DNA from 2 places in the Thiosocius teredinicola genome. Region 1 is predicted to be linked to the other one. Evidence: predicted binding sites of a transcription regulator. Region 1 holds the regulator's gene; the other holds the start of a gene.

The links. Region 1 encodes FNR, which switches genes on or off when oxygen is low (the NO sensors DNR and NnrR bind a similar motif). Its sites were predicted from a motif close to TTGATNTANATCAA; they were not measured.
Region 2: B1781_RS05400 (TatD family nuclease-associated radical SAM protein) is a predicted target of FNR. The motif match lies at 11,613-11,626, and genes of this name have one in related genera.

The regions. Positions count from the first base shown of each region.
Region 1 is NZ_CP019936.1:2,907,136-2,923,210, reverse strand. It holds gene ccoN (cytochrome-c oxidase, cbb3-type subunit I) at 1-1,243, opposite strand, end outside; gene fnr (fumarate/nitrate reduction transcriptional regulator Fnr) at 1,408-2,172, opposite strand; gene B1781_RS13930 (sulfur globule protein CV1) at 2,331-2,726, opposite strand; gene B1781_RS13925 (CTP synthase) at 3,126-4,775, shown strand; gene kdsA (3-deoxy-8-phosphooctulonate synthase) at 4,772-5,611, shown strand; gene eno (phosphopyruvate hydratase) at 5,731-7,008, shown strand; gene ftsB (cell division protein FtsB) at 7,026-7,325, shown strand; gene ispD (2-C-methyl-D-erythritol 4-phosphate cytidylyltransferase) at 7,322-8,035, shown strand; gene B1781_RS13900 (TatD family hydrolase) at 8,077-8,841, opposite strand; gene ispF (2-C-methyl-D-erythritol 2,4-cyclodiphosphate synthase) at 8,901-9,374, shown strand; gene truD (tRNA pseudouridine(13) synthase TruD) at 9,374-10,444, shown strand; gene B1781_RS13885 (OmpA family protein) at 10,457-11,440, opposite strand; gene B1781_RS13880 (motility protein A) at 11,440-12,246, opposite strand; gene B1781_RS13875 (Smr/MutS family protein) at 12,359-12,964, opposite strand; gene surE (5'/3'-nucleotidase SurE) at 13,017-13,766, shown strand; gene B1781_RS13865 (protein-L-isoaspartate(D-aspartate) O-methyltransferase) at 13,763-14,422, shown strand; gene B1781_RS13860 (YqaA family protein) at 14,423-15,001, shown strand; gene B1781_RS13855 (peptidoglycan DD-metalloendopeptidase family protein) at 15,236-15,937, shown strand; gene rpoS (RNA polymerase sigma factor RpoS) at 15,995-16,075, shown strand, end outside.
Region 2 is NZ_CP019936.1:1,105,126-1,121,200, reverse strand. It holds gene B1781_RS05465 (prenyltransferase) at 1-79, opposite strand, end outside; gene pepN (aminopeptidase N) at 116-2,752, opposite strand; gene grxC (glutaredoxin 3) at 2,909-3,226, shown strand; gene B1781_RS05450 (RNA-binding S4 domain-containing protein) at 3,333-3,734, shown strand; gene B1781_RS05445 (hypothetical protein) at 3,766-4,233, shown strand; gene B1781_RS05440 (NapC/NirT family cytochrome c) at 4,296-4,868, opposite strand; gene B1781_RS05435 (nitrate reductase cytochrome c-type subunit) at 4,891-5,340, opposite strand; gene napH (quinol dehydrogenase ferredoxin subunit NapH) at 5,385-6,332, opposite strand; gene napG (ferredoxin-type protein NapG) at 6,332-7,204, opposite strand; gene napA (nitrate reductase catalytic subunit NapA) at 7,243-9,783, opposite strand; gene B1781_RS05415 (chaperone NapD) at 9,780-10,043, opposite strand; gene napF (ferredoxin-type protein NapF) at 10,040-10,687, opposite strand; gene B1781_RS05405 (c-type cytochrome) at 11,215-11,532, shown strand; gene B1781_RS05400 (TatD family nuclease-associated radical SAM protein) at 11,680-12,282, shown strand; gene B1781_RS05395 (2Fe-2S iron-sulfur cluster-binding protein) at 12,319-13,314, opposite strand; gene B1781_RS05390 (hypothetical protein) at 13,380-13,823, opposite strand; gene B1781_RS05385 (sulfur reduction protein DsrS) at 13,930-15,051, opposite strand; gene B1781_RS05380 (HesB/IscA family protein) at 15,084-15,398, opposite strand; gene B1781_RS05375 (cobyrinate a,c-diamide synthase) at 15,437-16,075, opposite strand, start outside.

The DNA of each region.
Region 1 (16,075 bases):
CGTCGGCGTTAACTGCACGCCACATCAGGCCTTGCATGACACCGGCGATCCACATGGCAGCGATGTACAGCACAACGCCGATGGTGGCCGTCCAGAAGTGCAACTCGACCAGCTTCATGCTCGCCATCTCAACCCGACCGAACATACGTGGGATCAGGTAGTACAGCGAACCGATCGATACCATCGCAACCCAACCCAACGCACCCGAGTGCACGTGGCCCACGGTCCAGTCGGTGTAGTGCGACAGCGCGTTGACGGTCTTGATCGACATCATCGGACCTTCGAAGGTCGACATGCCGTAGAACGACAGCGAAACGATCAGGAATTTCAGGATCGGGTCGGTGCGCAGCTTATGCCAGGCGCCCGACAGGGTCATGATGCCGTTGATCATGCCGCCCCAGGACGGTGCCAGCAGGATCAGCGAGAAGATCATACCGACCGACTGTGCCCAGTCGGGCAGTGCGGTGTAGTGCAGGTGGTGCGGACCGGCCCACATGTAGGTCGAGATCAGTGCCCAGAAGTGGACGACTGACAGACGGTACGAGTAGACGGGGCGACCGGCCTGCTTCGGTACGAAGTAGTACATCATGCCGAGGAACGCAGTGGTCAGGAAGAAGCCCACGGCGTTGTGGCCGTACCACCACTGGACCATCGCATCGATGGCACCGGGGTAGAAGCTGTAGCCCTTGGTCAGGGTGGCCGGGATGAACGCGCTGTTGACGATGTGCAGTACCGCAATCGTCAGGATGAAAGCACCGTAGAACCAGTTGGCTACGTAGATGTGCTTGACCTTACGTGTGGCGACCGTGCCGAAGAATACGATCGCGTAGATCACCCAGATGACGGCGATCAGCAGGTCGATCGGCCATTCGAGTTCGGCGTATTCCTTACCGCTGGTGATACCCAGGGGCAGCGTAATGGCAGCCAGTACGATGATCAGGTTCCAACCCCAGAAGGTGATGGAGGCCAGCGGACCACCGAACAGCCGGGTCTGACAGGTGCGTTGCACCACGTAGTACGACGTGGCGAACAAGGCCGAACCGCCGAAGGCAAATATGACAGCGTTCGTATGCAACGGACGCAGGCGGCCGTAGCTGAGGAACGAAATACCATCGGTGAGTGTCGGAAAGGCCAGCTGAGCCGCGACGATAACGCCGACGAGCATCCCGACGATGCCCCAGATAACCGTCATCACCGCAAACTGGCGCACGACCTTGTAGTTGTAGGTGGTCTGTGACTCCATTACGCGTCTCCCAAGTGAAAAAACCATCGGTTGGTTTCAACACGGAACCAACCGATCTGGGGCGCACACTAATTGTTAATAAGGAGTCGCTACTTTGATGTGGGTCAACTGGGTGTCGCAGACCCACATCGCAATGATTTTTGTCGCTTTCAAATTGAGCTAGATCAATTTGATGGTCTTGCGCGATGACGCTCGCAATGGGTTTGATGCGTAACCATGGAACGCAGTCGTTCCAGATCGAGGATCTGCACGTGTTTGCGCTCGACCTTGAGGATCTTCTCCTCCTGGAAGCGGGTAAACAGCCGGCTCACCGTTTCCAGCGCCAGGCCGAGATAACTGCCGATCTCCTGGCGTGACATGCTGAGGAAGAAATCCGACGCCGAGAAACCACGTCGATGAAAGCGGTCGGACAGGCTCAGCAGGAACGAGGCAACCCGCTCTTCAGCCGTGCTGCGTCCGAGCAGCGTCATCATCTCTGCGTCCTGGCTGATCTCTTTGCTCAGCAGACGGAACATCTGGTGCTGCAGGCTGGGGATGTTGGAGGCCAGGTCTTCAAGCCGCTCGAAGGGCAGCTCGCAGATTGCGGTGGTTTCGAGTGCACGCGCGCTACAGCCGTGCAGATTTTCCTGGATCGCATCCATGCCCAGCACCTCGCCGGGCAGATGGAAGCCGACGACCTGTTCATCGCCGTCATTGGTCTGCGTATAGGTTTTGACCGCCCCCGTCTTGACAACGTACAGATTGCGGAACGGTTCGCCCGAGCGGAAGAGGTGATCGCCGCGTTGCAGCGGTCGATTACGTTTGACGATCGCATCCAGACGATCGACATCCTCCGGTCTCAGGCCCATGGGGAGGCACAGCATGGAGAGGCTGCAATCACGACAAGCAACCTTGATTTTATCGAGTGAAATGACGTTCTTCTCAGCCAAGGTGAATGCCTTTGTTGGTTCCCTGAGGGTTGATCGGAAACTGCACTGTGATTGTGCGAATTTTTTTGACCTTGATCAATAACCTTAGTTAGGTAGAAAGAGACGCGCAAAAAAAACCCGTCCACGACGGGACGGGCTTTGGTGCTCGAGCGAGAAGCTTATTCGCTCGCGGCCGGTGCTGCGGGGGCCGCAGGCGGTGCTACCGGAGCACCCCAGCCGGGGCCGTAACCGCCGCCCCATGGGCCGTAACCGCCGTAACCGGGGCCGTAACCGTAGCCGCCCCAGCCGGGGGCGCTGTAGTTGTAACCGCGGCCATAGCCGTCACCGTAGCCGTAGCCACTGCCGTAGCCACGCATATTGGTGTTGCCGCGGCCGCTCATATTCATGCTGAAATCACCGGCGCCGGCGGCATCGCCCGAGCCCCAGCCGTCGCCCCAGCCCGAGGTGTTGCCGTAGCCGTAACCGCGGTTGTAGTTGTTGTCCCAGTTGTTGCCGCCCCACGGGCCACCGCCGCCCCAGGGGCCGCCACCCCACCAGGCGCTAGCCGATGACATGGTTAATGCAGCTGCGCCGGCGACGAGCGCAGCGCTAAGTGCTTTTGCGAACTTCCGCATTTCGTTAACTCCTTGAGTGAGCTTTTGTGTGAGTGAGGTGAGCCTCCCTGCGTCGACGGGACTCATGGCACTGCCGGGGAGATGAGTCGTCGGCACGGAGTCGGGATCGTTCCTTCCCGAGCAAGACTGAATATAGACCAATGCATTGGCTGCCACTAGCGCCAAAACCGGCGAATTGCCGCTAAAACGTTGGAATATAAGGGCAAATTGACACTGCCTCTGATCCTGATCAAGTTCCCAGAAGTTAAACCCGGTCGCGATTTGTGATTGAGTGCAGAGGGGCTCTCTGGTACCGTTTAAGCCCGTCCGTTGCAACCTCCTTTTTGAGCCCTCCGGCCCATGGCTAAATGCATTTTTATTACGGGCGGCGTTGTGTCGTCCCTAGGCAAAGGTATTGCCTCTGCTTCGCTTGGCGCTTTGCTCGAAGCGCGTGGCCTCAAGGTCACGATGATCAAGCTGGATCCCTATATCAACGTCGACCCGGGCACGATGAGCCCGTTTCAACACGGTGAGGTATTCGTCACTGACGACGGTGCCGAAACCGACCTCGATCTGGGGCACTACGAGCGTTACATCCGTACCACGATGGGACGCAACAACAACTTCACGACCGGCCAGATCTACGAGAACGTGATCCGCAAGGAGCGCCGTGGCGATTACCTCGGCGGTACCGTGCAGGTCATTCCGCACATCACCAACGAGATCAAGGAAAGCGTGCGCCGCGGTTCGGCCGATGCCGACGTTGCGCTGGTCGAGATCGGCGGTACCGTGGGTGACATCGAATCGCTGCCGTTTCTCGAGGCCATCCGTCAGATGGGCGTCGAGATGGGGCGCGAGAACGCCTTGTTCATGCACCTCACGCTGGTGCCGTACATCGCGGCCTCGGGTGAGATCAAGACCAAGCCGACGCAGCACTCGGTCAAGGAACTGCGTTCGATCGGTATCCAGCCGGATGTGCTGGTGTGCCGCGGCGACCGTCCCGTGCCCGACGGTGAGCGCCGCAAGATCGCGCTGTTCACCAACGTGCCTGAGCGCGCCGTCATCTCGGCAGTCGACGCCGACAGCATCTACCGCATCCCGTTGCTGTTGCATGCGCAAGGCCTGGACGAGATCGTCGTCGATCAACTGCGCCTCGATGTGCCGCCGGCCGATCTGAGCGAATGGCAGGCGGTCGTCGATGGCCTGGATCATTCGAAAGGCGAAGTCGATATCGCGATGGTCGGCAAGTACGTCGATCTGACCGAATCGTACAAGTCGCTCAACGAAGCGCTGATCCATGCCGGCATCAAGACCGGCCACAAGGTCAATATCCACTATATCGATTCCGAGGCCCTGCAAAGCGACGGCATCGGTACGCTGAAGGATATGGACGCGATCCTGGTGCCGGGCGGCTTTGGCGAGCGAGGCGTGGAAGGCAAGATCGCCGCGGCGCAGTATGCGCGTGAAAACCGCATCCCTTATCTGGGCATCTGCCTGGGGATGCAGGTCGCTGTCATCGAATTTGCACGTCATGTTGCCAAACTCGAAGGTGCGCACAGCACCGAGTTCGATCCGGCGTCGCCTTATCCGGTGATCGCGCTGATCACTGAATGGCTGAACGCCGACGGCTCGATTGAGCAACGCGCGGCGGATGCCGATCTCGGCGGCACGATGCGACTGGGTGCGCAGCAGTGCAAACTGGCCAAAGGCACTATTACGCGCAAGCTGTACGGCAAAGACATCATCAGCGAGCGTCATCGGCATCGTTACGAGTTCAACAACGGCTACCGTCAGGATCTCGAGGACAGCGGCATGAAAGTGGCGGGTACATCGATCGACGGACGACTGGTCGAGATGATCGAGATTCCGTCACATCCGTGGTTCGTCGCCTGCCAGTTCCACCCGGAGTTCACGTCGACACCGCGCTACGGCCATCCGCTGTTTCAGGGGTTCGTCGAGGCAGCCGCTACCCATCGCAATAAAAACGTCGAAGAGGCAGTTTCAGCATGAATCTATGCGGTTTCGAGGTCGGCCTCGATCATCCGTTCTTTCTGATCGCGGGTACCTGTGTCATCGAGAGCGAGGCATCGGCGCTGTCGGTTGCTGAAACGCTCAAGGGCATCACCAGCGAACTGGGTATTCCCTTCATCTACAAATCGTCTTTCGACAAGGCCAACCGTTCGTCGCACAGCAGCCCGCGCGGTCCTGGTCTCGAAGAAGGCCTGCGCATCCTCGAACGCGTCAAGACCGAACTGAACGTGCCGGTGTTGACCGACGTGCATGAGGACACGCCGATGGACGAGGTGGCCTCGGTCGTCGACGTATTGCAAACGCCGGCATTTCTGTGTCGCCAGACCAACTTCATTCAGAGCGTCGCCAAGGCGGGCAAGCCGGTCAATATCAAAAAGGGCCAGTTCCTCGCGCCGTGGGACATGAACAACGTCGTCGACAAGGCCAAGGCCACCGGCAACGAACAGATCATGGTGTGCGAGCGCGGTGTGTCGTTCGGTTACAACACGCTGATCTCCGACATGCGCGGTCTCGCCGTCATGCGTTCTACCGGTTGTCCGGTGGTGTTCGATGCGACCCACTCGGTGCAGCAGCCCGGTGGCATGGGCAATAAATCGGGCGGACAGCGCGAACACGTGCCGGTGCTGGCGCGCGCGGCTGTCGCCGTCGGCATCGCCGGTCTGTTCATGGAGACCCATCCGGACCCGCAAAACGCGATGTCCGACGGCCCCAATTCCTGGCCGTTGGATAAAATGCAGCGCCTGCTGCAAACCCTGGTCGAGCTCGACCGCTGCGTCAAACAGCGCGGTTTTATCGAACAGGAACTCGTCGGCTGACACGGCATTCCGCTGTCGCCGACCCGACAGTTGACTAGGTTTATCGGAGAGCCGGCAGCATGCGCCTTCCAGCGCGGCTGCCGGCTCTGCCACGAATTTTTTTGAGTTCAGGAGTACCCATGTCTGACATCATCGATATCCGCGCCCGAGAGATCCTCGATTCGCGCGGCAACCCGACTATCGAAGCCGATGTGCTGACCGCCGACGGTGCGATTGGTCGGGCGGTAGCCCCTTCCGGCGCATCGACCGGTTCGCGCGAGGCGCTCGAACTGCGCGATGGCGACAAGCACCGTTTCCTCGGTAAGGGGGTTTTGACTGCGGTAGGCAACGTCAACGGCGAGATCCGCGACGCCTTGCTGGGGCAGGAGGTCGGCGGACAGGAAGCCATCGATCGGCGCATGATCGACCTCGACGGCACCGACAACAAATCGCGCCTCGGCGCCAACGCCATCCTCGCCGTGTCGCTCGCTGCCGCGCATGCCGCGGCGCAGGAAAAGGCGATGCCGCTGTATCAATCGCTGGGTAGCGGCACCTACAAGATGCCGGTACCGATGATGAACATCATCAATGGCGGCGAGCATGCGGACAACAGCGTCGACCTGCAGGAGTTCATGATCCTGCCGGTGGCGGCAGGCTCGATTCGCGAGGCCATCCGCTACGGCGCCGAGGTGTTTCATGCACTGAAATCCGTACTCGGCGGGCGCAAGCTGGCGACCACCGTCGGTGACGAGGGCGGTTTCGCCCCCGACCTGCGCTCCAACGAAGAGGCCATCGAGGTCATCCTCGAAGCGATCACCAAGGCCGGCTTCAAACCCGGCGACGACATCTACCTCGGCCTGGATGCCGCCAGCTCGGAATTCTACAAAGACGGCAAGTACGTGCTGGCCTCGGAAGGCAAGTCGTTCGACTCTGCCGGTTTTGCCGACTTCCTGACCGGCTGGGTCGACCAGTACCCGATCATCTCGATCGAAGACGGTATGGACGAAGGCGATTGGGACGGCTGGAAGCTGCTGACCGACAAACTCGGCAAGCGCGTACAACTGGTCGGCGACGATCTGTTCGTGACCAACACCAAGATCCTCAAGGAAGGCATCGACAAGGGCATCGCCAACTCGATCCTGATCAAGTTCAACCAGATCGGCACCCTGACCGAGACACTCGAAGCCATCGGCATGGCACACGATGCCGGTTACAGCGCGGTGATCTCGCACCGCTCGGGCGAGACCGAGGACACGACGATCGCCGATCTCGCGGTCGCCACCGCGACCGGTCAGATCAAGACCGGTTCTCTTTCGCGCTCCGACCGCGTGGCCAAATACAACCAGTTGATGCGCATCGAGGATCAGCTCGGTGATGAAGCAGAGTACGCCGGTAAGAGTGCGTTTCCCTGCTTCTGACTCTTGATCCGCGCGCTGTGAGCTGGAAGCTTCAGGTAGCGGTTGGCGTTCTGCTGCTGGTGCTGCTGGGATTGCAGTACCGGCTGTGGGTCGGTGAGGGTAGCCTCGCCGAGGTTGCGATGCTGAAGCGCCAGATCGCCGACCAGCGCGCGGAACTCGAAGATCTTCAAGAACGTAACGCGACGCTCCAGGCCGAGGTCGATGACCTCAAAGAAGGCCTGGCAGCGATCGAGGCGCGAGCGCGCAGCGAGCTCGGCTTGATCCGCAAAGACGAGACCTACTTTCAGTTGGTTCCGCCCGAGAGCCGCAAGCCGTGAGCGCACCGTCGTTTTGGTGCATCGTGCCGGCGGCCGGCGTCGGTCGTCGCATGGGCAGCAAGGTCCCCAAGCAGTATCTCGACCTCAACGGTCGCAGCGTGATCGATTACACCATCGAACGCCTGTTGCTGCATCCCATGGTCGATGGCCTGTATGTGGCGCTTAGCGAAGAAGACGGCTGGTGGGACGACAGCGAGTTTGCCGGCCATCCGGACCTGGTGCGGGTTACCGGCGGTACCGAGCGTTGTTTCTCCGTGTTGAACGCGCTGGCGGCGCTCGAACCGCGTGCTGCGGCCGACGACTGGGTGCTGGTGCATGATGCGGCGCGGCCCTGCGTTCGCCGACACGACATCGATCATCTCGTTTCCATGGTGCGCGATCAGGAGATCGGCGGGCTGCTGGGTATGCCGGTGCGCGATACGATGAAACGTACCGACTCGGCCGATCGCATTCTCAACACCGTTGAACGCACCCACCTGTGGCATGCCTTCACACCGCAAATGTTTCGCTTCGGCACCTTGTTCGATGCGATGCGCGGCGCGCTCGAAGCCGGCGTGTTGGTGACCGACGAGGCGAGTGCCATCGAGTGGGCCGGTCACCAACCGATCATGGTCGAGTGCTCGGCCGACAACATCAAGATCACGCGTCCTGAAGATCTGCCGTTGGCCGCTTATTATCTTGAGCGCCAACGCGACGGCAAACCCTGGTAGTCGCGGTTCGTCGATACCGAAGTCGTCCGCTCGCGGTCGGCTCAGATCAATCCCAGTATTTGCTTGGCATTGGCTGTCGTCTGCGCGGCAACCTCGTCCTCGCTCATCTGCTTAAGCTCGGCCAAGGTTTTTAAGACGTCGGGAAGGTAAGCGGGGCTGTTGCGTTCGTACTGGTGCGACGCGACCGTCATATCGGGGGCATCGGTTTCGAGCACGATGGCCTCGACTGGCAACTCGGTGGCGAGCCGGCGCAGGCGCGATGAACGTTCGTAGGTCAGCATGCCGCCGAAGCCCAGGCAAAAACCCATGTCCAGATAACGCCGTGCCTGTTCGAGGCTGCCGTTGAAGGCATGGCTGAAACCGCCTGTCAGACGATAGCGCTTGAGCGTGTTCAGCATTGCATCGTGCGCCTTACGCACATGCAGCACCACGGGCAGCCCGGCATCCTGTGCAACCTGTAGTTGTCGCTCCAACAGTGCCTGCTGTTTGTTGCGATCAAGGCCGTCGACATACCAGTCAAGGCCGATCTCGCCAATGGCGATCGGTTGATGCCGCTCCACGGCCTCGACCAGTGCCGGGATGTCCGTATCCTGATGCTGTTGCAAGTAGACCGGGTGCATGCCCAGCGCCAGGTGGAGATGCGGATCACCCTCGCACAAAGCGATCAGCGAAGGCCACGTCGAACGCTGTACGCCCGGCACCAGCATGTCTTGCACCCCCGCAGCGCGTGCCGCGCGCAACACCTCGGCGCGATCGGCGTCGAAGTCTTCTACATCGATATGGCAATGGGTATCGAAGATCGGCATCTCGTAAGTTTAGCGCTCCCTGAGTGCTATCATCGCCCCGGTTTGATGAGGGGAACAGCATGCGGGTTGGTCACGGTTATGATGCTCATCGGTTCGGTGTGGGCGACTTCGTTACGATCGGCGGTGTCAGAATCGATCACGACAAAGGGCTGGAGGCACATTCGGACGGCGATGTGCTGATACATGCCGTATGCGACGCGTTGTTGGGTGCTGCGGCGCTGGGCGATATCGGCAAGCATTTCCCCGACAGTGACGATGCCTATCGTGGCATCGACAGCCGCGTGCTGTTGCGCCGCGTGCGCGATGCCTTGGCCGAGCGCGGTTGGCGCGTCGGTAACCTCGACAGCACGATCGTTGCGCAGGCGCCACGCATGGGACCGCATATCGCCACGATGCGCGAGCATCTGGCCCAAGACATGGGCGTTGCGCTCGATGCCGTCAACGTCAAGGCGACCACCACCGAACGCATGGGGTTTACCGGGCGTGAGGAGGGCATCGCCGCACACGCCGTGGTGCTGCTGCTCAAAATCTGATGGACGAGACTGTTTTCTCTGCTGACCCGACACGCGATCTGCCGTACGCCTTGGGCGGTCCGGTAGTGACCGGCGTGCTACGCCAAACCCCCGAAGATTTCATCGTTGTCGAAGAGCTCGGCTATGGTCCGTCGGGTGACGGCGAGCACGAGTTTCTCACCGTGCGCAAACGCGAACGCAACACGCACGAGGTGGCGCGCGAGTTGGCCAAGCTGGCCGGTGTCGGCCAAGTCGCCGTGGGCTATGCCGGTCTGAAAGATCGCAATGCGGTGACGACACAACACTTCACCGTGCAACTCCCCGGTCGCGAGGCGCCTGATTGGCGTTCGATCGAGGATGACTCGCTGCAGATCCTCGATGCGCAGCGTCACAATCGCAAGATCCGCCGCGGCTCGCTGCGCGGCAACCGTTTCGAGATCACCGTGCATTCGGTTGGCGGGGATCGCGATCTGGCGGAACAACGGCTGCGGCAGATTGGTGAGAGCGGTGTGCCGAACTACTTCGGTACGCAGCGCTTTGGCCGCGAAGGACAGAACCTGGCCCGCGCGGATGCGCTGTTTGCCGGACGTGGGCGCAAACCGAAGCGCGAACAGCGCAGCCTGCTGTTGTCCGCGGCGCGTTCGCAGCTGTTCAACCAGGTGCTTGCAGCGCGTGTTGCGGCCGGCACTTGGGATGCAGCGATGGATGGTGACGTGTTGCTGTTGGCCGGTGCGATGCGCCAGTTCATGCACGATCCCGACGATGCATCGATCGCGGAGCGGATAGCGGTTCGCGATATCCATCCAAGTGGTCCGCTGTGCGGTCGTTCGAGTCGCGCCTTGCTACCCGCTGGAGAAGTGCTGCTGCTGGAGCAACAGGCGCTGGCCGACTGGCAGCATTGGATCGATGGACTGCAGCGGTTCGGTCTCGACGCAGACCGTCGCGCGCTACGCCTGGTCGTCGACGATCTGACGTGGCGATGGCAGGACGACGCCTTGGCCCTCAGCTTCGGCCTGACCTCGGGTGCCTATGCGACATCGGTGTTGCGCGAGTTGGTCAGCGAGCCACAGCGCGCAGCGTCGATCAGCTAGCGGTATCTGCACTCACAGAAAGTCAACGCGCAGATTTACGCGGCGGTTGGCGGCGCGACCTGCCGCGGTGGCGTTGTCGGCGATCGGCTTGGCATCGCCATAGCTGATCGAGCGTACACGATCGGCATCCAGGCCGGCGTTCAACAGGAAGTGCGTAACCTGATTCGCGCGTGCCGCGGCCAGCTCCCAGTTCGATGCGAAACGACCGTGGTGGATCGGACGGTTGTCGGTGTGGCCTTCGATCGAGATCTCGGCGTTGACCGTCTCTTTCAACGACAGCGCGATCTGTTGCAGCACGGGTGTGGCGTGCGGTTTCAGCTCGGCCTTGCCGGAGTCGAACAGGATCACCTCGGCGATTTCCAGCGAAACGCCGCGTTCCTGCGGGATGATTCTGACTTCGTTGCCGAGGGTGTTTTCGATCGCATTGACCAGGCGGGTCTGGGCCGAGTCGGCGGGTGCCTCTGCTACGGCCGATGGGGCCAGTGGCTCGTCGAGCGCCGCCGGCGCCGCTACGGGGGTGGGCAGCCACATCGGCGATTGCAGATCGAGCAGGGCAGTGGTTGCCAGCAAGTCCGACATGGTTTCGCGGGGTGCTGCTGGCGTGGCCAGCGGCGGTTCGACGATCTGTGTCACCGGCTCGTTCACCGCGGTGGTCAGAAAGCCGGGCTGCGACGCTGAATCTTCAGGCAGCTCGATCGTCAGCGGCGGCGGGATGCGTAGTGGGCGCGTTACGGTTTTCGGCTTCGCCGGTGCAGTCACCTTGGCAGGTTCGACCGGCACGGCCAGGCGCTTGTCGGGTTCGGTCTCGATCAACTCGGTTTGCATGATCGCGGTGTGCCCGAGCAGCACCACCATTACCACCAGGATGATGCTGAGTACGTCGACATAGGTGAGCAGCCAACTGGTTTCCGACTTCTCGGTATCCCAGGAGTACCAGTTGAGCGCGTCCAGCGGCGACTGGCCGTTGGACGGGATGGCTGCGTCGAAATGCGACATCAGGCGTGTGCCTTCGCCAGTTGCAGTTGCAGCGACACCTTCTGCATATCCTGCAGCGCGTTGAGTTCATCCATCATCTCGCGGATCAGCTCGGCGTGCTGGCGATCGAACAGCATCATGATGGCCTGCAGATGGGCCACGCGACGGTTGATCACGCGGCGGCCGCGTTGTTCGAGTTGGCTGGCAAGCGGCTTGAACACGAGGTTCGACAGCACCAGGCCGTACACGGTGGTCAGCATGGCGAATCCGGTGGCCGCACCGATACTGCCCAGGTCGCCCGAGCCCAGGCCGAACAGCATCTGCACCAGGCCGAGCAGGGTGCCGAGCATGCCGAATGCCGGCGCGTAGTTGCTCATGGCGCGCAACATGTCGACCGGGTGGCGCAGTTGGTCGCGCTCTTCGGCGATCTGGCGTTGCAGGGCCAGGCTGATTTGCTCGCGCGGAAAGCCGTCGAGCACGAGTTGGGTGCCGCGTCGCAGCACCGGTTCGGCAATCTTGCGGGCGGTGACCTCGGCCGGCCGGATTTCGCCGCGGCGGAAAGCATTTGCCGCATGGAAGAAGCGTTGCAGGCTTTGCTCGTCGTCGCCCAGGTCCTTCGGCTGGCGGCGAAAATCCACGACCAGTTGCCACAGCATCTTGATCGAGCTGCCCGAGTGGCTCATCAGCGCGGTCAACAATGTGCCGCCAAGAACCAGGAAAAAGCCCGAAACGATCGCGATCAGGCCGGAGCCGGGGGCAAAAACCTGAATGGCGACCGCGGTCAGCACGGCCAGCGAAAGCGCTTCAATGCGGTAACGTTCGAGCATGGTGAATCTCCGTCATCGTTCTCTCTGAGCGGAATTCAGCAAGATGCAGGCCAAGCGCTTCGGCGACTGCGGGTGAGTGGCGAGGAACGGGATTCGGGTTGTGCGCGTCGGATCAATCGGTGCGACGAAACTTGCCCGATAGCAGCACGTAGACCGCCCCGGTGCCGCCGTCCCAGCGCGGTGCGGTGGCGAACGCCAGCACGTCTTCGCGCTGCCGCAGCCACTGGTTGGTTTTCTGCTTGAGTACGGGCTGCTGGCCGGATCCGCGACCTTTGCCGTGGATGATGCGCACGCAACGTCGACCGATGTCGCGGTGGTAGTTCAGAAACCGCACCAGGGCCGGCTTGGCCTCGTGCACGCGCAGCCCGTGCAGATCGAGCGTGCCTTCGGGTTCGATCACGCCGCGCTGCAGGTCGCGGAACAGGCGGTTCTGGATGCCCGGGCGGCGGAACTCGAGGAACTCGCCGGTTTCGATCGCCAGGTCGGCGAGTTCGTCTTCCTGTTCGTCGCCCACCGGCAGGTTGAGCGGCTCGGGGCGACGTTTCTTACGGTACGGCTCGACCTGCTCCGGCGTGATCGGCTCAACGTCGCCCATCGCGGTCTGAAACAGGTCGCTGTCGTCGTTTTCGGGGGTGTCAGGTGGATCGCCCATGCTGTCGATTGAAACGGGTTCCCAACCATAGATCAAGGTGAGGCGGTGCACGGTTTGCAGTATCATCGGCGGCTTCAAGACCGGCCCGCAGTTGGGGGCGGTGCACAACTAGGACGGCATGCGAATTCTCCTCAGTAACGACGACGGCTATCAGGCACCGGGCCTGAAGGCACTGCACGATGTGATGGCGACGATCGCCGACACGGTGGTGGTCGCGCCGGACCGCGACCGCAGCGGTGCGAGCAACTCGCTGACGCTGGAGATACCGATTCGTGCTGCGACCGCGGAGAACGGTTTTATCCGGGTCGACGGCACGCCGACCGACTGCGTGCACCTGGCGATTACCGGATTGCTCGAACAGGAGCCGGACATGGTCGTCTCCGGCATCAATGCCGGCGCCAACATGGGTGACGACGTGCTCTACTCGGGTACCGTGGCGGCCGCGACCGAGGGACGGTTTCTGGGATATCCGGCGATCGCCGTGTCGATGTCGTCGCACACGCCGCAGCATTTCGATACCGGCGCTCGCGTGGCCGCCATGCTGGTGAAGCGTTTGTGCGAGCAGCCGATCGCGTCGGATTCGATTCTGAACGTGAACGTACCCGATATCCCGTTCGATCAGTTGCAGGGATATGCAGCGACCCGTCTGGGGCACCGCCACAAGGCAGAGCCGGTGGTGAAATCCGAAGACCCGCGCGGGCGACCGATCTACTGGGTGGGCCCAGCCGGCGCAGAGCAGGATGCCGGTCCCGGCACCGACTTCTACGCGGTGAGAAACGGCTTTGTCTCGATCACTCCCTTGCAGGTGGATCTGACCCGACACCAGGCGCTACCGGATCTTGCCGCCTGGTTGGAGGCCGGCGTATGACGCCGCTGAATCAAGGCATCGGCATGACTTCGCAACGCACGCGCGAGCGTCTGATTCAGCGTCTGCGCGACGAGGGTGTGCGCGATACGCGTGTGCTCGACAGCATGCGCAACACGCCGCGTCACATGTTCGTCGACGAAGCGCTGGCCAGTCGTGCCTACGAAGACACGGCGCTGCCGATCGGCAACGGCCAGACAATCTCGCAACCCTACATCGTCGCGCGTATGACCGAGGCGCTGATCGCCGAAGGACCGCTGGAAAACATTCTCGAAGTGGGCACCGGGTCCGGATATCAGACTGCCGTGTTGGCACCCTTGGTGCGCCGCGTCTACACCGTCGAGCGCATCAAGGTACTGCTCGATCAGGCGCGGCGGCGTTTTCAGGCACTGAAGATTCGTAACATCGTGACCAAACACACCGACGGCGGAATGGGGCTGCCCGAGTACGCGCCGTTCGACGGCATTATCGTGACCGCAGCACCGGAAGGGATACCGCTCGCCTTGGTCGAACAGCTGCGTCCCGGCGGACGCATGGTGTTGCCGATCGGTTTGCGCGATCAGCAGGCCCTGGTGCGTGTGCATCGCACCGATGACGGCTACGAGCATGAGATGTTGGAGCGCGTCAGTTTTGTTCCTCTGCTCGGCGGAGTCATCTGAGTGAAAATCTTTTCGTCGTTGTACGCCAAGGCGATGGTCTGGGCGCGCCATCCGCATGCGCCGTGGTATCTCGGTGGCCTGAGTTTCGCCGAATCGTCATTCTTTCCGATTCCGCCCGACGTGATGCTGGCGCCGATGAGTCTGGCGCAACCCAAGCGCGCCGTGTGGTTTGCCACGCTGGCCACGCTCACCTCGGTCGCCGGCGGTATCTTCGGTTACCTGATCGGCATGTTTGCCTTCGAGTTGGTGCAGTCGCTGCTGACGGAAGGCCGTTACGCCGAACCTTTCGCATTGGCCAAGCAGTGGTTCGAAGAGTGGGGCTTTGTCGCCATCTTTGCCGCCGGCTTTTCACCGATTCCGTACAAGGTCTTTACGATCACCGCCGGTGTGCTCAGCATGGCGTTTCTGCCGTTCGTGCTGGCATCGTTCATCGGACGCGGTATGCGCTTTTATCTGGTGTCGTTGCTGATGGCCTGGGGCGGTGAGTCGATGGAAGCGAAACTGCACCGTTGGGTCGACTGGCTGGGTTGGTTGACGGTCGCCGCCATCGTCATCATAGTGCTGGTGTATCGTTATTAAGTATGCGCTGAAGAAGCGGGGATCTTGAAGCAGGCAACCTTCTGGACACGCGGGCAACCCTACAGGTCTCTCAGGAAGGGAAACCTGCCGGCATTGCTCTGCTCGCTGTTGATCGTCGCGATGCTTGCCGGTTGTACAGCGAGTTGGCGTGCGCCGGTAGAAACGCGCGGTGCCAAACCGCCGGCCCGCACCGCACCGGCGCCGCGTCCGACGGTAAGCGGTGATGTCTACCGCGTGCAACGCGGCGACACCCTCTACGGTATAGCCTGGCAGAAGGGCATCGATTACCGCCTGGTCGCTGCATGGAACGGTATTCGCCCGCCTTACCGCATCTACCCCGGGCAAACCCTAAGATTGTCGGCACCCACGACGCGCCGTGCATCGTCGGCCACCTCGCATCGCTCATCGACGCAGACGCGCGCGCTGCCGGCTACGCGCCCACCGACGCGATCGACGGCCACGCCGCTGCCGAAAACGAAGCCGCGCACCTCGGCCAAAACTTCTCCGCCGAAGAAATCTACACCGCCCGTGGCAAAACCCACATCGACCAAAAGTGGTCCGACGTACCTTGCATGGGCATGGCCCGTGAGAGGAAAAATCGTATCGCAGTTCAATGCCTCTGATCCGTCGCGTCGCGGCATCAAGATCGGCGGTCGGATTGGGAACACGATTCAAGCCGCCGAAGGGGGACGCGTGGTCTACAGCGGTAGTGGACTGATCGGCTATGGGCGGCTTATTATCATCAAACATAATGATAAATATCTGAGTGCCTACGGACACAACAGAAAGATCCTGGTCAAGGAAGGCGACCAGGTCACCAAAGGACAGAAGATTGCAGAGATGGGTACCGCGAATAACGGCGACGCACTACTGCATTTTGAAATCAGACGTGACGGTAAACCGGTCGATCCGAAAGGGTTGTTGCCCAGACTGTAAAACCGGCAGTTACTGCACCTTTGGTTCACGTAGTCACAAAAGTGATGGAGGGGTCGCATGCCCGCTAAGCGCGAGGAAGCCGACGTAGAGGTCGATGACGATATCGAAAATCTCGAAGAAGATTTGGAAGTTGACGGC
Region 2 (16,075 bases), 1.8 Mb from region 1:
GCAGTATCGAGACAAGGTAGATCGGCGGGTTGAGCGCCTCTCGCCAATCGGCGACGCGCTCAGTTGCGGCTTGAGTCAAAGGCCGGCCCCATTGAGAACACGCGACGCCGGCATCTCAACCGCCATCGAGACTCTTCGATGCGATTTCGTAAACATCCTTCGACACCTTGATAGCCACAATGGCTTCGAGCACCGCTCGCATCTTCGCCTGACGATCCTCGTCGTAGCGACGCCAACGCGACAATGCACGAACCAGGCGGGCCGCGATCTGCGGGTTGGCGGGATCGAGTTCCAGCACGCGCTTCTTGAGAAATTCGTAGCCCGAACCATCCGCGGCGTGAAAGCGTACCGGGTTGGCGTTGGCAAAGGCGCCAATCAGCGCCCGCACCTTGTTCGGGTTATGCATCGAGAACGCATGGTGTTGCATCAGCGCCTTGACCCGATCGAGGGTGTCACTGCGATTCGACATCGCCTGCACACCGAACCATTTATCCATCACCAGGGCATCGCGCCGCCAGCGCGACTCGAAATCGGCCAGCACCTCTTCGCGCGCTGCGTGATCACCGTCGGCTATCAACGCCAACGCCGCCATCACATCAGTCATATTGTGTTGCGCGAGGTACTGCTGGCGACATAACTCCTCGCCCGCAAGGCTGGCCGATGCCAGATAACCAAGAACCCGGTTCTTCAGGCTGCGACGACCGATGGCCTGCGGCGTGGGTTGATACTCGCCTGCCTCCTGCAGCGCCGCATAGGTGTCGTTCAACTCGCGATCCAACTCGCGCCCGATCATGGCACGCAAGGTTTCACGCGCCAGGTGCAGACCGTCGATGTCCACGGTCTCCATGAAGTCTCCCAGATAGCCGATCGACGGCAGCGCCAACACCTCGGCAACGAGCGCCGGCTGTGCCTGCTCGTCGAGCAGGCTGCGGCGGAATGCCTCGAGTACGCCGTCGGGAACCAGCATCTCGACGCCATCCTGGTACTGCTGGACCATGCCGAGCAACACACGCCGAACCAGTGTCTGCGCCGCATCCCAGCGGTTGAAGCCATCACTGTCGTGCGCCATCAGGAACATCAGGTCATCATCGGCATAGCCGTAATCGAGATTGACCGGCGCACTGAAGCCACGCAGGAGTGAAGGGACCGGTTTCTGCGCGACCCCGTGAAAGACGTACTGCTGTTTTGCCTGCGTGAGCTGCAGCGTGTGCTCGGTGGCGGTTTCACCGCCCGCTTCGAGCGATACCGATAGATCGTCACCATCGGCACCCACCAGACCGGTCACGATCGGGATCAGAAAGGGCGGTTTATTGGTCTGCCCAGGGGTATCGGGCACTGATTGTTCGAAGGTCAGCGCGAAGGTTTGTGCCTCTGGGTCGTACTCGGATTGCACCTTCACCTGCGGTGTGCCGGCATAGTCGTACCAATGCTGCATCTGGCCCAGATCCTTGCCCGAGGCATCGGCCATGCAGCGCACAAAGTCCTCGGTCGTGACCGCCTGGCCATCGTGCCGCTCGAAGTACAGGTCGGTTGCCTTGCGAAACAGCTCGGGGCCGAGCAGGTTCGCCTGCATGCGCACCACCTCGGCGCCTTTTTCGTAGACCGTCAGGGTGTAGAAGTTGTTGATCTCGATATAGCTGTCGGGGCGGATCGGATGTGCCATCGGGCTGGCATCCTCGGCGAACTGATGTGCGCGTAACATGCGCACGTCTTCTATCCGCTTCACACCACGCGCACCCATGTCGGCCGAAAACTCCTGGTCGCGGAAGACCGTGAAGCCCTCCTTCAACGACAACTGAAACCAATCGCGGCACGTGATGCGGTTGCCCGTCCAGTTGTGGAAGTACTCGTGCCCGATAACGCCTTCGATGCCGAGAAAATCGGTATCGGTCGCGGTGTCCGCCCGCGCCAGCACATACTTGGAATTGAAGACGTTCAACCCCTTATTTTCCATCGCGCCCATGTTGAAGTCGTTTACCGCGACGACGTTGTAGACATCCAGGTCATACTCGCGACCGTACTTCTCTTCATCCCATCGCATCGCGTTGATTAAAGAACGCATCGCGTGGTCGCACTTATCGATATTCTCCGGTTCAACGTACAGACGCAGTTGAACCGTGCGGCCCGAAGGCGTGCTGTGGCTGTCTTCGATGTAACGCAGATCGCCGGCGACCAGCGCGAACAGGTAGCTGGGCTTGGGAATCGGATCGTCCCAGACCGCATAGTGGCGACCATCGGCCAAATCCCCCGACTCGCGTGGATTGCCGTTGGACAACAGCACCGGGTACTGCGCCTTGTCGGCCTCGAGGCGCACGGTGAAACAGGCCATCACGTCCGGCCGGTCGAGGAACCAGGTGATCTTGCGAAATCCTTCGGGTTCGCATTGGGTGCAGAACATACCGCCCGAGCGGTACAAACCCTCCAGCGCGGTGTTCTTTTCCGGCGCGATGATTACCTCGCTCTCGAGCACGAAGGCCTCGGGTGGGTCGAGCAAGGTCAGCGACTCCTCGTCGATCCGATAGTGATCGGCCGACATCTCGCTGCCGTTCAGTCGCGTCCACACCGGCTCCAGGCCTTCGCCATTGAGCTTGAGCGCCCCTCCCTTCCCCTGCGGGTTGCGCTTGATCGCCAGGCGCGAAACGACGCGCGTTCCTTGTTCACGCAAGTCGAAACTCAGATCGACCGTTTCGATCAGGTAGTCGGGCGGCTGATAGTCCTTGAGGCGAATCGTGCGCGGTGAGGCTTCTTTCATGGCGAATCTCGGTTTGGCAGCTTAATGGGTTGGATCATAGCGAGCCGGTGAGGCGGCGCGAAGCCCCCAAACCGCGGCCAGCCAATGGGTAAATCCCCGGTTTCGCCGACGATCGCTGGTTGCTACGATGACAATAGCCATTCATAGGAGAACAGCATGCCGGAAATCGTCATGTATACCACCGCGATGTGCCCCTATTGCGTGCGCGCGAAAATGCTGCTGCAACGCAAAGGGATGAACTGGGAAGAAAAGCGCATCGATCTGGACCACGGTCTGATGAGCGAAATGCTGCAGCGCAGCAACCGAAGAACGGTACCACAGATTTTCATTGGCGATCACCACGTTGGCGGCTATGACGACATGGCGGAACTCGACGCCATGGGCCAACTCGACCCGATGCTCGGCCTGGTGGCGGCCGGCATGCCGGGTGACACCCCACACACGCGCGACTCGTCGGAAGACGCGCCGACCTGATCCGAGCAATCCCGGCTTATGCTGTACTCCTGCCGGCTAGGATCGATTCGAGGCGCCGACATCGTCATTCGGGCGATGCCGGCTGCCTCCCGTGTTGAAGCAAGCAATGCCTGACAACACCGAACGCATGCGTCTCGACAAATGGCTGTGGGCCGCACGCTTCTACAAAACCCGCGGCCTCGCCGGCGAGGCGATCGAAGGCGGCAAGGTGCATCTGAACGGCCAGCGCACCAAACCCGGCAAGGATATCCGTGTCGGCAGCCGGCTTGAGATCAACAAAGAAGGGCTGACCTGGGACATCGAAGTCTGCGTACTGCCCAAACAACGTCGCCCTGCCGCGGAAGCCCGCGGCTTCTATACCGAAACCGATGAGAGTCAGCGAAGACGCGAACAGATGCTTGAGCAACTGCGCACCGCCCGTCAGGCCACGCCGCTGCAAACCGCAACCAAGCCGAACAAGCGCGATCGCCGCTTGATCCACCGTTTCAAAGAAGACAGCCGCCGCTAGGCCGCACGACCGCCCGGCCTTCCCATTACCCATGGACCAGGATGCCTTCCGCGAAACCTACCGTGAAGTCAACGAGATCTACTGCGCCTTCGAGAAAGGCGTGCTCACCAACCAGTGCAACTGCAGCGAAGCCGAACGTTTCTGTATCGCCGAGCGCGAAGGCGTTCACTGCAACAACGAGGCTGGCCAGGCGCGCTGCCTGAAGTGGCTGGAGCTGCTGCGCGAACAGGCACGCTTCGCATTGCGTACCGAAGAAGAACGCCGCTTGCTGCCGCATGGCAAGGCGATTCGCCTGCAGGTCGGGGGCATGCGCGGCCTGCTACGTGTGCTGGCCGGCGAGAGCGCGCAGGAACCGAGTGAGCGCGAAATCAAAGACATCAACGATGCCCTGGCGCGCGCAGAGGCGAGGTTTGGTCAACTCGAAGCCGCCCCCTTTTCAGAGATCATGCGCGACGTAGCGGCCTACCAGGTACGCAAACGTTCCAGGCGCAAGCGTTGAAGATCGAAAGCTGGGGATAACGGTCACCCGCCAATTGCCGGCGGGTGACCCGGTGCAGGTGATCAGTGCCGGTTCAACACGGCGCTGCTGTCTTCTTCATACATGTCGGGCAGTTCGTGCGCAATGCCTTTATGGCAGTCGATGCAGGTCTTGCCCTCGGCGAATCCTTCCTGGTGTTCCTTGCGTCCGCGACGCCCCTGCTTCACATAGTCCATTGAATTGAACTCATGGCAGTTGCGGCATTCGCGCGAGTCGGTCTCTTTCATTGCGTCCCACACGTGGCGGGCCAACTCCAGTCGCTTCGCTTCGAATTTCTCGCGCGTATCGATCGAGCCGAGCGCCTTGTGGTACAGCTCGTTGGTCGCCTGGATCTTGCGCTTAACTTTGTATATCCACTCTTTCGGCACGTGACAATCGGGGCACGTCGCCCGAACGCCGGTCCGGTTGTTGTAGTGGACGGTCTGGACGTATTCCTCGTACACGTTGTCGCGCATCTCATGACACGAGATACAGAACTCTTCCGTATTGGTCATCTCCATCGCCCAGTTGAAACCACCCCAGAACAGGATGCCGACGATGAAGGCGATCAGCAATGCGCCGAGCGCAAAACCACCGGCCTTTTGTTTATAGGTCATTCCTAACTCCCCGCAGTACCGCTCAGTTCATTCGCATGGTGTCGACCGGCTGGAAGGTATTCTCGACCAGCGGCTTGGCATCGACCTGCGGAACGTGACACTGGGTACAGAAATAGCGCCGAGCCGAGACGTTGGACAACACGGCGCCATCGCGACTTTCGAAGTGCGTCTGGCTGATCTTGGTTGCGTTGTGCTCGCGGTAGTTCTTCCAGCTATGGCAACTCAAACACTTGTTGTGCTTGACGTTGATGATGTATCCGTCGATCTGGTGTGGGATCAGCGGCGGTTGTTGCAGGTAATCGCGCTGCAATGGCTGATGATCCTTGTAATAGGTTTTGAGTTCAGCCGCCTGGGTGTCTGCGTTGGAATCAACGGCCGCATCGCCGCGCAGCGACTTCACCTCGGCGCCGGCACTCGAAGCGAACAACAAGGCAACAACCAACAGGTAAAATAGTGATAGCGGGTTCTTCATAGCGAGCCACCTAACTTGCTGTATTGATCGATAGTCATCTTTCTTCATCCTGCCGATTGTCTTTCGGCTTTCGTTATCTCAGGTTGCGAACGCCGCGGCGCATCGCGCTCGTTATTCACGGCTGCCGGAACCGTAGCCGGATGTGAAAAACGCGTGGTAAAGGTAAATACGTCACGGGTACACACATCGATGCAGCGCCCGCAGTTCGTGCAGTGCCCCGAAGCTATGATCGGACCGAGGCCTTTGTCCGCCCCTTTCAATGCCGGCTTGATCACCTGGTGCTCCGGACACACCGCAAAGCAATCCATGCAGTCGTCACATTCCTCACGCTTCACGGCGGCCACGCGCAGCACAGCGCCCTCGCCGAGCAGGCCATAAAACGCCCCAACCGGGCACAAATGGCCACACCAGGCACGCCGGCCGACGAACAGGTCGAGCAGGAACACGGCCGCGACCACGCCCCAAGCCAAACCCATGCCGAAGATCAGTCCGCGGTAGACCATCGACACGGGATTGATCAACTCCCAGGCGATGCTGCCGCTGATCGCGGAAACGACGAGAATCGCACCCAGCAACCAGTACCTTGCCTTCTCTGAGAGCTGCGCACCGCTCTTGATATTCAAACGCATGCGCAGCCATTCGGCGGTATCGGTCACGATATTGATCGGGCAAACCCAACTGCAATAGACGCGCCCGCCGACCAATAGATAAAACACCAGCACGATGAACACCCCGGTCAACGCGGCGGCTTCCGGCAAATGTCCGGCGAACAGCATCTGCAATGCGACCAACGGATCGGTCAGCGGCAGTGTATCCAGGGTGAGACTGGATGCCAGATTGCCTTTCACGATCCAGTAGCCGAGCCAGGGGCCGGCCATAAAGAGCGCCAGGATGCCGAGCTGGCTCAAACGCCGCAGGATCAGATAACGGTGCGCACCGATCCACCCCTTGCTGGCAATCGCCTCTTGCCCAGGACGCTCGCCGGGTTTCATCACAACCCTCCTTTGCGATTGAGGGTATCGAGCGGGTTATCTGAGAACGGTGGCACGCCCTGCTGGCCCGGCTGCTGCTCTGGCACCAGGCCTTTGCCACCGTGTTCGTATCGCATACCTTCAGGCAGGTTGTATTGGTGCGGGGCGTCCGGCGTCACCAGCGCCTTGCCGGCATCGGCCTTCTGCTCCCAGCCAAGACGGTAGTGCTTGCCCAGCATGCCTTTGGCCAGCGCCAGCGGAAACACCTTGATCGCCGCCTCTTCGAGAATGCACGACTTCTCGCACTTGCCGCAGCCGGTGCAATCTTTCGAATGCACCACCGGAATAAACAAGGCATGTTTGCCGCTGCGGTCGTTGTGTTGGTAGTTCAACGTAATCGCCTTGCCGCGCACCGGGCACACGTTGAAGCACACCTCGCAGCGCAAACCCTGAAACGCAATGCAGGCCTCCTGATCGACCACAACAGCCAGTCCCATGCGGGCTGCATTGATCTCGGTGAGAGCGGGATCGAGCGCACCCGTCGGGCAGGCCTTCACGCACGGTATGTCGTCGCACATCTCGCACGGAATGTCGCGAGCATGGAAATAGGGTGTGCCCAGGGCAACCTCATCGCCGAGTTGCGCCAGTTTCAGGGTGTCGTACGGACAATCACGAACGCACAGACCACAGCGCACGCAGGCAGCCTGAAACGCCTGCTCATCACCGGCGCCGGGCGGACGGATCGCAGTAGCCGGCAAGGCGCGCGCCTGGCGCTGATAGACGCCAAGCGTCATCGCCACCAGGCCGACACCGACCGCGGTGCGCAGCGTATCGGTCAGAAACCGACGCCGCGCCGGATCGACCTTGCCGTGCTGGTCTTTACCCTTTGCCATTGCCTATCTCGCTGACTGCCTGGATACGCCCGGTACCGCTATGCGACCTCGACCTTGACCGCGTTCTTTTTGAAGTCGGTCTCCTTCGACAGCGGATCGGTGGCATCGAGCGTGAGCTTGTTGACCAGGCGGCTGGCATCGAACCAGGGAACGAACACCAGGCCTTCCGGCGGCTTGTTGCGTCCACGCGTTTCGACACGGCACACAATGTCGCCGCGACGACTGGTGATCTTGGCCGACATGCCGCGCTTCAAGCCGCGCTTTTCAGCATCCTTGGGGTGCATGTAGACCACGGCATCCGGCACGGCGCGATACAACTCCGGAACGCGACGCGTCATCGAACCGGAATGCCAGTGCTCTAGCACGCGGCCGGTGGTCAGCCACAGATCGTATTCTGCATCCGGCGCCTCGGCCGGCGGCTCGTAGGGCGCGGTGATGATATTGGCGCGACCATCGGCATTGCCGTAGAACTGGATGCCCTTGCCCTTTTCGACAAACGGGTCGTAGCCCTCGCGATAGCGCCACAGGGTCTCTTTGCCGTTGACCACCGGCCAGCGCAGCCCGCGCGACTTGTGATAGGCCGCGAATTCGCCAAGGTCGTGACCTTTCTTCGGCCCTTCGGTGCCGAAGATGCGGTATTCCTCGAACAGCCCCTTCTGCAGATAGAAACCGAAGTGTTCCATCTCATCGTTGTCGTAGGCGTTGCCGCGATCGTCGGTGACAGTTTCTTTCGGGAACTTGTCGACCTGGCCGTTGGCATACAGGATGTCGAACAGGGTCTTGCCACGGTACTCGGGCATCTTTGCCAACAGGTCGTCGGGCCACACGTCTTCGGCCTTGAAGTATTTCGAGAACTCGACCACCTGCCATACGTCGGAGCGAGACTCGCCCGGCGCTTTGACCTGCTGGCGCCAGAACTGCGTGCGGCGCTCGGCGTTGCCGTAGGCGCCTTCCTTCTCGGCCCACATCGCCGTCGGCAGGATCAGGTCGGCAGCAGTAGCGGACACCGTCGGGTACGGGTCGGAAACCACCACGAAGTTCTTCGGATTGCGCCAGCCCGGATAGATCTCGTCATTGATGTTCGGACCGGCCTGCATGTTGTTGTTGCACTGAACCCAGTAGCAGTTCAGTTTGCCGTCTTTGAGCATACGGCTCTGCAATACCGCGTGATAGCCGACCTTACCCGGCAGGGTGCCTTCCGGCAGTCGCCAGACCTTTTCAGCGAAGTCGCGGTGCGGCTTTTTCTTGACGACAAGATCAGCCGGCAGGCGATGCGCGAAGGTACCCACCTCGCGAGCGGTACCGCATGCCGAGGGTTGACCGGTCAACGAGAACGGACCGTTGCCGGGCTCGGAGATCTTGCCGGTCAGCAGGTGCACGTTGTAGCAGAGACCGTTCACCCAAACGCCGCGTACGTGCTGGTTGAAGCCCATGGTCCAATACGACACGACCTTCTTGTTCGGATCGGCGTAGATCTTGGCCAGCGCCTCGAGTCGATCCGCCGGCACACCGGAAAGCTCGGATACGTACTCCAGCGTGTAGGGCTCGAGGGTTTTCTTATATTCCTCGAAATCGATCTTGGCGAGTTTGCCTTTGCCGGCGTTCTTCGCCGCCTGCTCGCGTGGATCGTTGGGGCGCAGGCCATAACCGATGTCGGTCGGCGTTTTGGTGAAGTTGACGTGTTGATTGACGAAGTCCCAGTTAACCGCATCGTTCTGCACGATGTAGTTGGCGATGTAGTTGAGGATCGCCAGGTCGGTCTGAGGCTTGAAGATCATGCCGTTGTCGGCAAGCTCGAAACTGCGGTGCTCGAACGTCGACAGCACGTGCACTTCGCACCCCGGCTTGGTCAGGCGCGTATCGGTCAGGCGCGACCACAGAATCGGGTGCATCTCGGCCATGTTCGATCCCCACAGCACGAACGCGTCGGCATGTTCGAGATCGTCGTAGCAGCCCATCGGCTCATCGGCGCCGAATGCGCGAATGAACGCGCCGACGGCCGACGCCATGCAGTGGCGGGCGTTGGGATCGATGTTGTTTGAGCGGAAGCCGGCCTTGTACAGCTTGGACGCCGCATAGCCTTCCCAGACCGTCCATTGACCAGAGCCGAACATGCCCACGCTCGAAACGAGTTCTTCGGGCGGCTTTCCTTGGTTCGCGGCCAGATCGTTCTTGATCGCCGTTTTCCATTTGTCGGCCATGGTGTTGAACGCTTCGTCCCACGAGACGGGTTCAAAATCGCCTTCTTTGTCATATACGCCGTTGCGCTTGCGCAGCAAGGGCTGGGTCAGGCGATCCTTGCCGTACATGATCTTCGACAGGAAGTAGCCCTTGATACAGTTGAGGCCACGATTGACCGGCGCATCCGGGTCACCCTGCGTGGCCACCACGCGGCCTTCCTTTGTACCAACCAGTACCGAACAGCCGGTGCCGCAGAAACGACATGCAGCTTTGTCCCAGCGAATCGTACTGTCCGCCGGGGCCGCAACGGCTGAAACACCCGGAATGGTGATGCCTGCCGCGGCCGCGGTGGCTGCGATCGCATTGGTCTTGATGAAGTCGCGGCGTGTCTGTTTCATTGTTCGGACTCCTCCGAAGTGTCTTCGGTATCGATCTGGTGATAAACGAGAGAGGAAGAAGCAACGCCATCGAGCGTGGCCAATGCCGTCATGGTGTCGGCACAATCGCTGTAACGGGCCCCTTCCACCGTCACGACCATGCGCCCGCCGTCGTTGGCATGCAGTTCAACGCCCGGCATCTCATCCAGGGCCCGCGCGATCACGGCCACCTGTTCCGGCCGCGACATCAACAACACGCCACACACGTGGTACTCACTCACGCCGCTTCCCTCATCTGAATAGATTGTGTTGGACATACAGCCACGCAAAATCCGCAGCCGGTACATTGGGCGGCATCGATGGCCGGCACCGCCGGACCACCCACCCGCAAGGCAAAGCGAACGGCCCTTGCCTCGCAAACCTCGCCGCAAGACCGGCAGGTAACCCCGTTGCGGGCCACGCAGTCTTCGGCGACCACAGCGATCAGCGACCACGCCGGCGCTACGGCGGGGTCGAGCGCCTGATGGGTACAAGCCCGAGCGCAGTCACCGCAAAACGTACAGCCGCCACGTGCAAAGTCGACGCTGGGAAAACCACCATCGCCCTGAACGAGGATGCCTTCTTCACACACCTTGATGCAGTCGTCGCAACGACGGCATTGGTCGGCAAACGCTGCAACGGCAAACGGCATGCGGGTACCGGCGTCGGCAATCCGGGCTTCGCCGCGCAAGAACGCTCGACGGGAAGTGTCGATTGCTGTCATGAAGGTGATGGCAAAAAGTCTGGGCCGGTGGCAATGAGTGAAGGCTAGAACCAGCGCAGGCGCAGAAACTTGATCTCGCTCAAGACCAGACTCTTGGCAGTTGACCAACGTCAATTGGTCAGCTTTTTTGGCGGCGATCATGGCGATCAGGGCCGACAGCAAGCCTCTGATGGTGATGGCAGGAACGACTATTCAGCACGTACGGCATCATCGTCTGCTGAAATGAGAATATGCGCAGGCGCTTCCCAAAGTTGCCGAAAGTCGGCGTATTTTCGGGACTAGCCCGGCGGCTACAACCGCCAAGGCGTGTCGAGGCCGGCGCGGCGCTGCTGCACGGCGTTGTCTCGACGCCCGGCCCCCTCAGCATGCGCCGTCCAAGGCCGGCACACGACCGTTTCACGAGGCAAAAACGTCAAAAACCGGCCATTTTCGACCGACCCGATTGTGGCGGGCATTGCCGGGTGCGCGGTTCCCGCTGAGATGGTTTGCCGCTCAAGGACGTTTACTGCATAGTTAAGCGCTAATAAGGCTGACTGGGGACGACTTGGCGGACTCATGTCCACCTTGCCGGGAACCCTTACCGTGCGAAGACGATCAAACAATCAGTCGTAAATTGGTATCAGGATACCCACGGGGCTGCGCCCCTTTATCTAAGTCGACAAAAACCGATCCTTATGGAGAAATCTCGAATGATGAATAAAAAATCGCTTTTCGGCGCCGTAGTGGCAGTAGGTATGGTGTTCGGCGCCGGCAGCGCAATGGCGGATGGTGCACAGCTTTACCAGAGCAAGACCTGCATGTCGTGCCACGGCGCAAACGGTGATGCCCCGATTACCCCGATGTATCCGAAGATCGGCGGCCAGAATGCGGCTTACCTGATCCAGCAGATGAAAGACATCAAGAGCGGCGCGCGCAACAACGGCCAGACCGCCGCGATGAAAGGCATCATGGCGGCCGTCAGCGATGAGGAAATCGAAGCCATCGCCAACTGGCTGGCCACCCTCTGATCAAGGTTTCAGCCGTCGGCGGTTCAACGCCGACGGCTGGCTCCTGCCCCGCCTTTTCGCACCCTCGCCCGGCATGCTGGTTGATCGCCATCAAGCGATGCCGCGACGAAACGGTTACATTGCAGAGATCGCTGCTGTACCCGCGCAATGACCGAACAAACTCTTAGCTACACGATCGGCGACAGCCTGTATCTCAATATCACCGACCGCTGCACACTGCGCTGCGCCTTCTGCCCGAAGTTCAATGGCTCACACCAGGTGCACGACTATGATCTTGCGCTCGACCATCGGCCCAACCTCGACGAGATCATCGCATCGATCGACGACCCCTGCCGCTACGAGCAGGTGGTGTTCTGCGGCTTCGGCGAACCCACGTTGCGCTTAAAAATACTTTTGGAAACGGCGCGATATATCAAATCGCGCGGTGGCCGGGTGCGCGTCAACACCGACGGTCTCGCCAACCGCGTGCACAAGCGCAACGTGCTGCCCGAACTGAGCCGGTACATCGACGCACTGTCGATCTCCCTGAATGCACAAAACGAAACGGTATACGACCGTCATTGTCGGCCGCAGCTGAAGGGCTCTTATCAGGACGTACTCGATTTCACAGCCTTGGCGCCGCGGTATATCAACGATGTCACCGCCACGGCAATCGACGGGCTCGATGGCGTCGACATCGCTGCGTGCGAACAACGCTGTGAACGGCTTGGGGTGCGCTTCCGGCGCAGGGTGCTGAACCGCGTCGGTTGAGGATCGCCGGCACCGCCACCGCATTCGATGTTGAGATCAGGGCTTTTCCTGCGCCTGACAGTGAATTTGCGCGCCCGGCACCCCGGCCTCAGTCAGTGCAGCATGAATGTTGCGCAGGCTAGCACCCGGCATTGCCAGATAGAAATCGTGTGATGCGCCCTGTGCGTGTTGCCGCACGAGACGCTGCACTACGTGCTCCATCCGGTCGTCGCCGGCCGGTTCGAGGTCAATCGAGTGATAGCGAAAGTCATCGAGGGCATCACGCCACGCGCGACAATAGTTTGAAAGGTAGTGGCCGCGCGGTATCGACGATAGCCAGTACAGATCGATCGAGCGGTTCTCGTCTTTCTGTATCGCGTGGTCGACCAGGCTGCTGATCGGCGCAAATCCGGACTCCCAAGCCACCATCACCATCGGCCGCGTCGAGTCTTCATCCAAGGTGAAGCCCCCGACCGGGCCCTGCAGAATCACCTCGCGCCCCTTACGCAGCCGGTTGAATACGAAATCGCTGAAGGCATCACCGGCGTGCCGGCGCAGATGAAACCGAAGCTGGATCGCATCGCAGGGGCAACTGGCGATCGACAGCAGTTGCGGTTTCATGCCATCGAAACGCAGCAAGACGCCCTGCCCCGCGAGAAAACTCATGCCGCCACTGCGCGGCGCTCGCACCGTCAGTTGCACGACGTCGTCCTGCAACTGTTCCACCTTGCTGACCTTGGCTCTGACGTGCTGTTCGGCGATCTCTGCCGCCGTTCCCGCCTCGTGCGCCTCGATCTCGACATCGCCGTCGGCGCGGTTGCTGCACAACAGGAAAACGCCGGCCTGCTTTTCGGCTTCGGTCAGGCGGAAATCATGGTGGCAGGCGGGCTCGATCCGGCCTTCGATCAGGCGCGCCTTACATTCGCCACAGCTACCGTTGGCGCAACTGTGGTCGAGGTTCAGGCCGGCACGCAGGCCTGCCTGAAGAAGCGTTTCGCTGGGTTCGGCCTCGAAAGCGTGGCCCGAGGGTCTGACGAGGATTCTGCTGGACATGCGTGCACGACTGTAGCGCCGGCACGGCGCGACGCCAAGCGCGAACGGTCAGGCAACGCGGAATATCAGTGCTTTTCGCGTTGCTTGGTCTGGTTCATGAACCAACCGACCAAGGTTCCGAGCATCATCTGTTGGCGTGCGTCGCACTGTTCCTGCAGGCTCAGCAAACGCTCTTCGGCCTCGGCGGCAAACTGGCGGTAGCTGTCCACCTCGTCCTGAAGCCGGGCGATCTCCACCCGTGCCCGCTGCAGTTCGCTGGCCAGGTGGTCGACATTGGCCCGCCCGCCGTCCCGGGTCGCCTTGAAAACGGCCGCCTCCTGGATGCGTTTGACCTTCTCCACCATCCCCGACCGGTCCGAGTCCGCATCCGGATAGGCCTTATGCAGCTCGGACATGCGGATGTGGCCCTCGAACGCATTGATGCGCCCCTCTTGGATGTGTTGCTGCAACAACCGCCGCGGTACACCGACCATGCGTGCGGCTTGCGAGAGACTCAACAAACGATCCATAGCTCCTCCGGATTGAATACCCCCCAAATGGGATATCTCGAAAGAAGTATAGCCGCTTCAAACCAGAGTAAAAAGCTAAGTTATTTTGTGGTCAGTATTCAATCGATTAGGGGGTATTTTTGGCCCGTAATCTGCCAAATTCTTCGAGTAGCGGGGCGATAACCGGTTGGATTTTGCGCCGCATCAGGCTGCCGATCGCCGTGCTGTCGCCGAACACCGGGCGCACCACGCCGTAGCTCAAACCTGACAATATCCGCAGCGCGCACACCACCTCCGCATCGACCTCCGGCACCTGCAACAGCGCGCCGGCAGCCGGATCGGCCTCGACCCAGCCTGTGGCTTCTGCCTGCAGTTGTTCGAGCGTAGCGTCGATGCGACCTTCCGGTCTGGCGCCGGCGAAATTGACCGCGATCGTGTCCAGGGTGAGATTCACCACGTCCTGGTTGGAGGGCTTGTCGAAGATCTTGAAGACCGTCTCGACAAACGCCTGCCCGGCGGCCGACAAAACAAAATCCAGGAGTGCTGCAACCGAGTTGCCCGATGCGGCCAGTTGCGCCAGCCGGTCGGTCACCTGGGCGTGCAGCGGATGCGCCCGGGTTTCCAACGGCAGGATGCGCGGGCGCGCAGCGAGGAAGCCAACGTAATAGGCGGGTTTGCGCTGCGCCTTGCGCCACAGGCCATCGATCTGCTCGTGATCGAGCAGTCCCGGCTGCAATACCAGGAAGACCGTCTCGATCTGCTGTTCGGCCTCTGTCTCAAACGGCAGGTGCTCGACCAGATACGCCGCCAGCACCGGTCCCATGCCACCGTCGACCACCGCCTGCTTGCGCAACATATGGCGCGCATTGCTCGCGTCTTCCATCGCCCACCAGGCACGGCGCGCCAGTTCGTCGGTGAGACCGGGCGCACACACGGCGGCGACCACCGCTTCCGGCTCGCCGAGCAGCAGCAGTTGCTCGAGACTGTCGTCGCGCATCTGGCCCATGCGGGTCCAACGCTGCAGATACACGGGATAGCCGCCGGGGGAACCCAGCACGTGTCCGGACAACAGTTCCTTCACCCGCTTCAGGTACTGTTCCTCGCGTCCTGTCGGGTTCAGTTGGATCTGCGCCTCACCCTTCTCCGACAGCCCATACACCGTCATCGTGGATTCGTTGATGCGTATCGCTTGCGGCGCATTGGCCAGCAACACGTTCAAACGCAGCGTGTCTTGAGACGAGAGTTCCATGATCACGAAGCCGTGCGACGACGGCGCTGTGTTCAGCCCCGTTCAGGCGGAACGTAGGTGGGGTCTTGCGGGTTGAGAAATATGAACTGCGATTCGCCCGGCTCGAGTTCGACGAAATCCAGCGTGGCGCTGTCGAGCAGGGGGACATATTCGGGCGCAATCACGATCTGTACGCCCTCTGAGGTGAATCGGATATCGTCTTCGGTAACCTCATCGAATCCCATGCGGTAGTCGATGCTGCCATCGGGTCGCTGCTGGGCTGCCAAACGCAACGCCATACCGGCAGTACCGCCCTGCTCTGCGGCTGATTTGACCTGCTCGGCGGCCTGTGGAGTTACCTTGAACATCTCTTATTACCTCTCCTGTGCGTCGGATACAGCGCCGTTCAGGCGGTGTTCCGACGTTCGCGCACGAACGAGACGAAGCGATCCGCCCAGGGGTGCGAACGGGTATCGCGAAGGTGCGCATAACTCGCCAACAGATTCCGGTACACGATCCCATCATGTATGCCGTCGAGCCCGTACCCACGCTCGACCTTGTACGCAAACTGCATCCCTTCGGGTACGCGATCCAACGCGGAATAATGAAACTCATGCGCCGATATCGCTTCGCGCCCGTCGACAGACAGCGGCCATGGGTGGGCGCCCGTCTCGCGCAATCTGACATAGCCGCGCCCTTGCGGCTTAGGGTGCATCGTGATCGATGCCGGAATCACGCCGACCATTTTACGCGTGTTTCCGTCCCAGGTCAGGCGGTCGCACAGATACATCAACCCTCCACATTCTGCGTATACGGGGCCGTCGCGTTCGATGAACGCCGCGACCGCGTTGCGCATGGAGGCGTTCTCCTGCAGTGCGTTCATGTGGGTTTCCGGGAATCCACCACCCAAAAACAGGCCATCGGCGTCGGGTAATTGCGAGTCCAACAGCGGGCTGAAGGGAATCAGCTCGGCACCTGCGGCACGCAGTGCATCCAGATCGCCCGCATAGTAGAAACCGAACGCGGAGTCTTTCGCAAAGGCGAT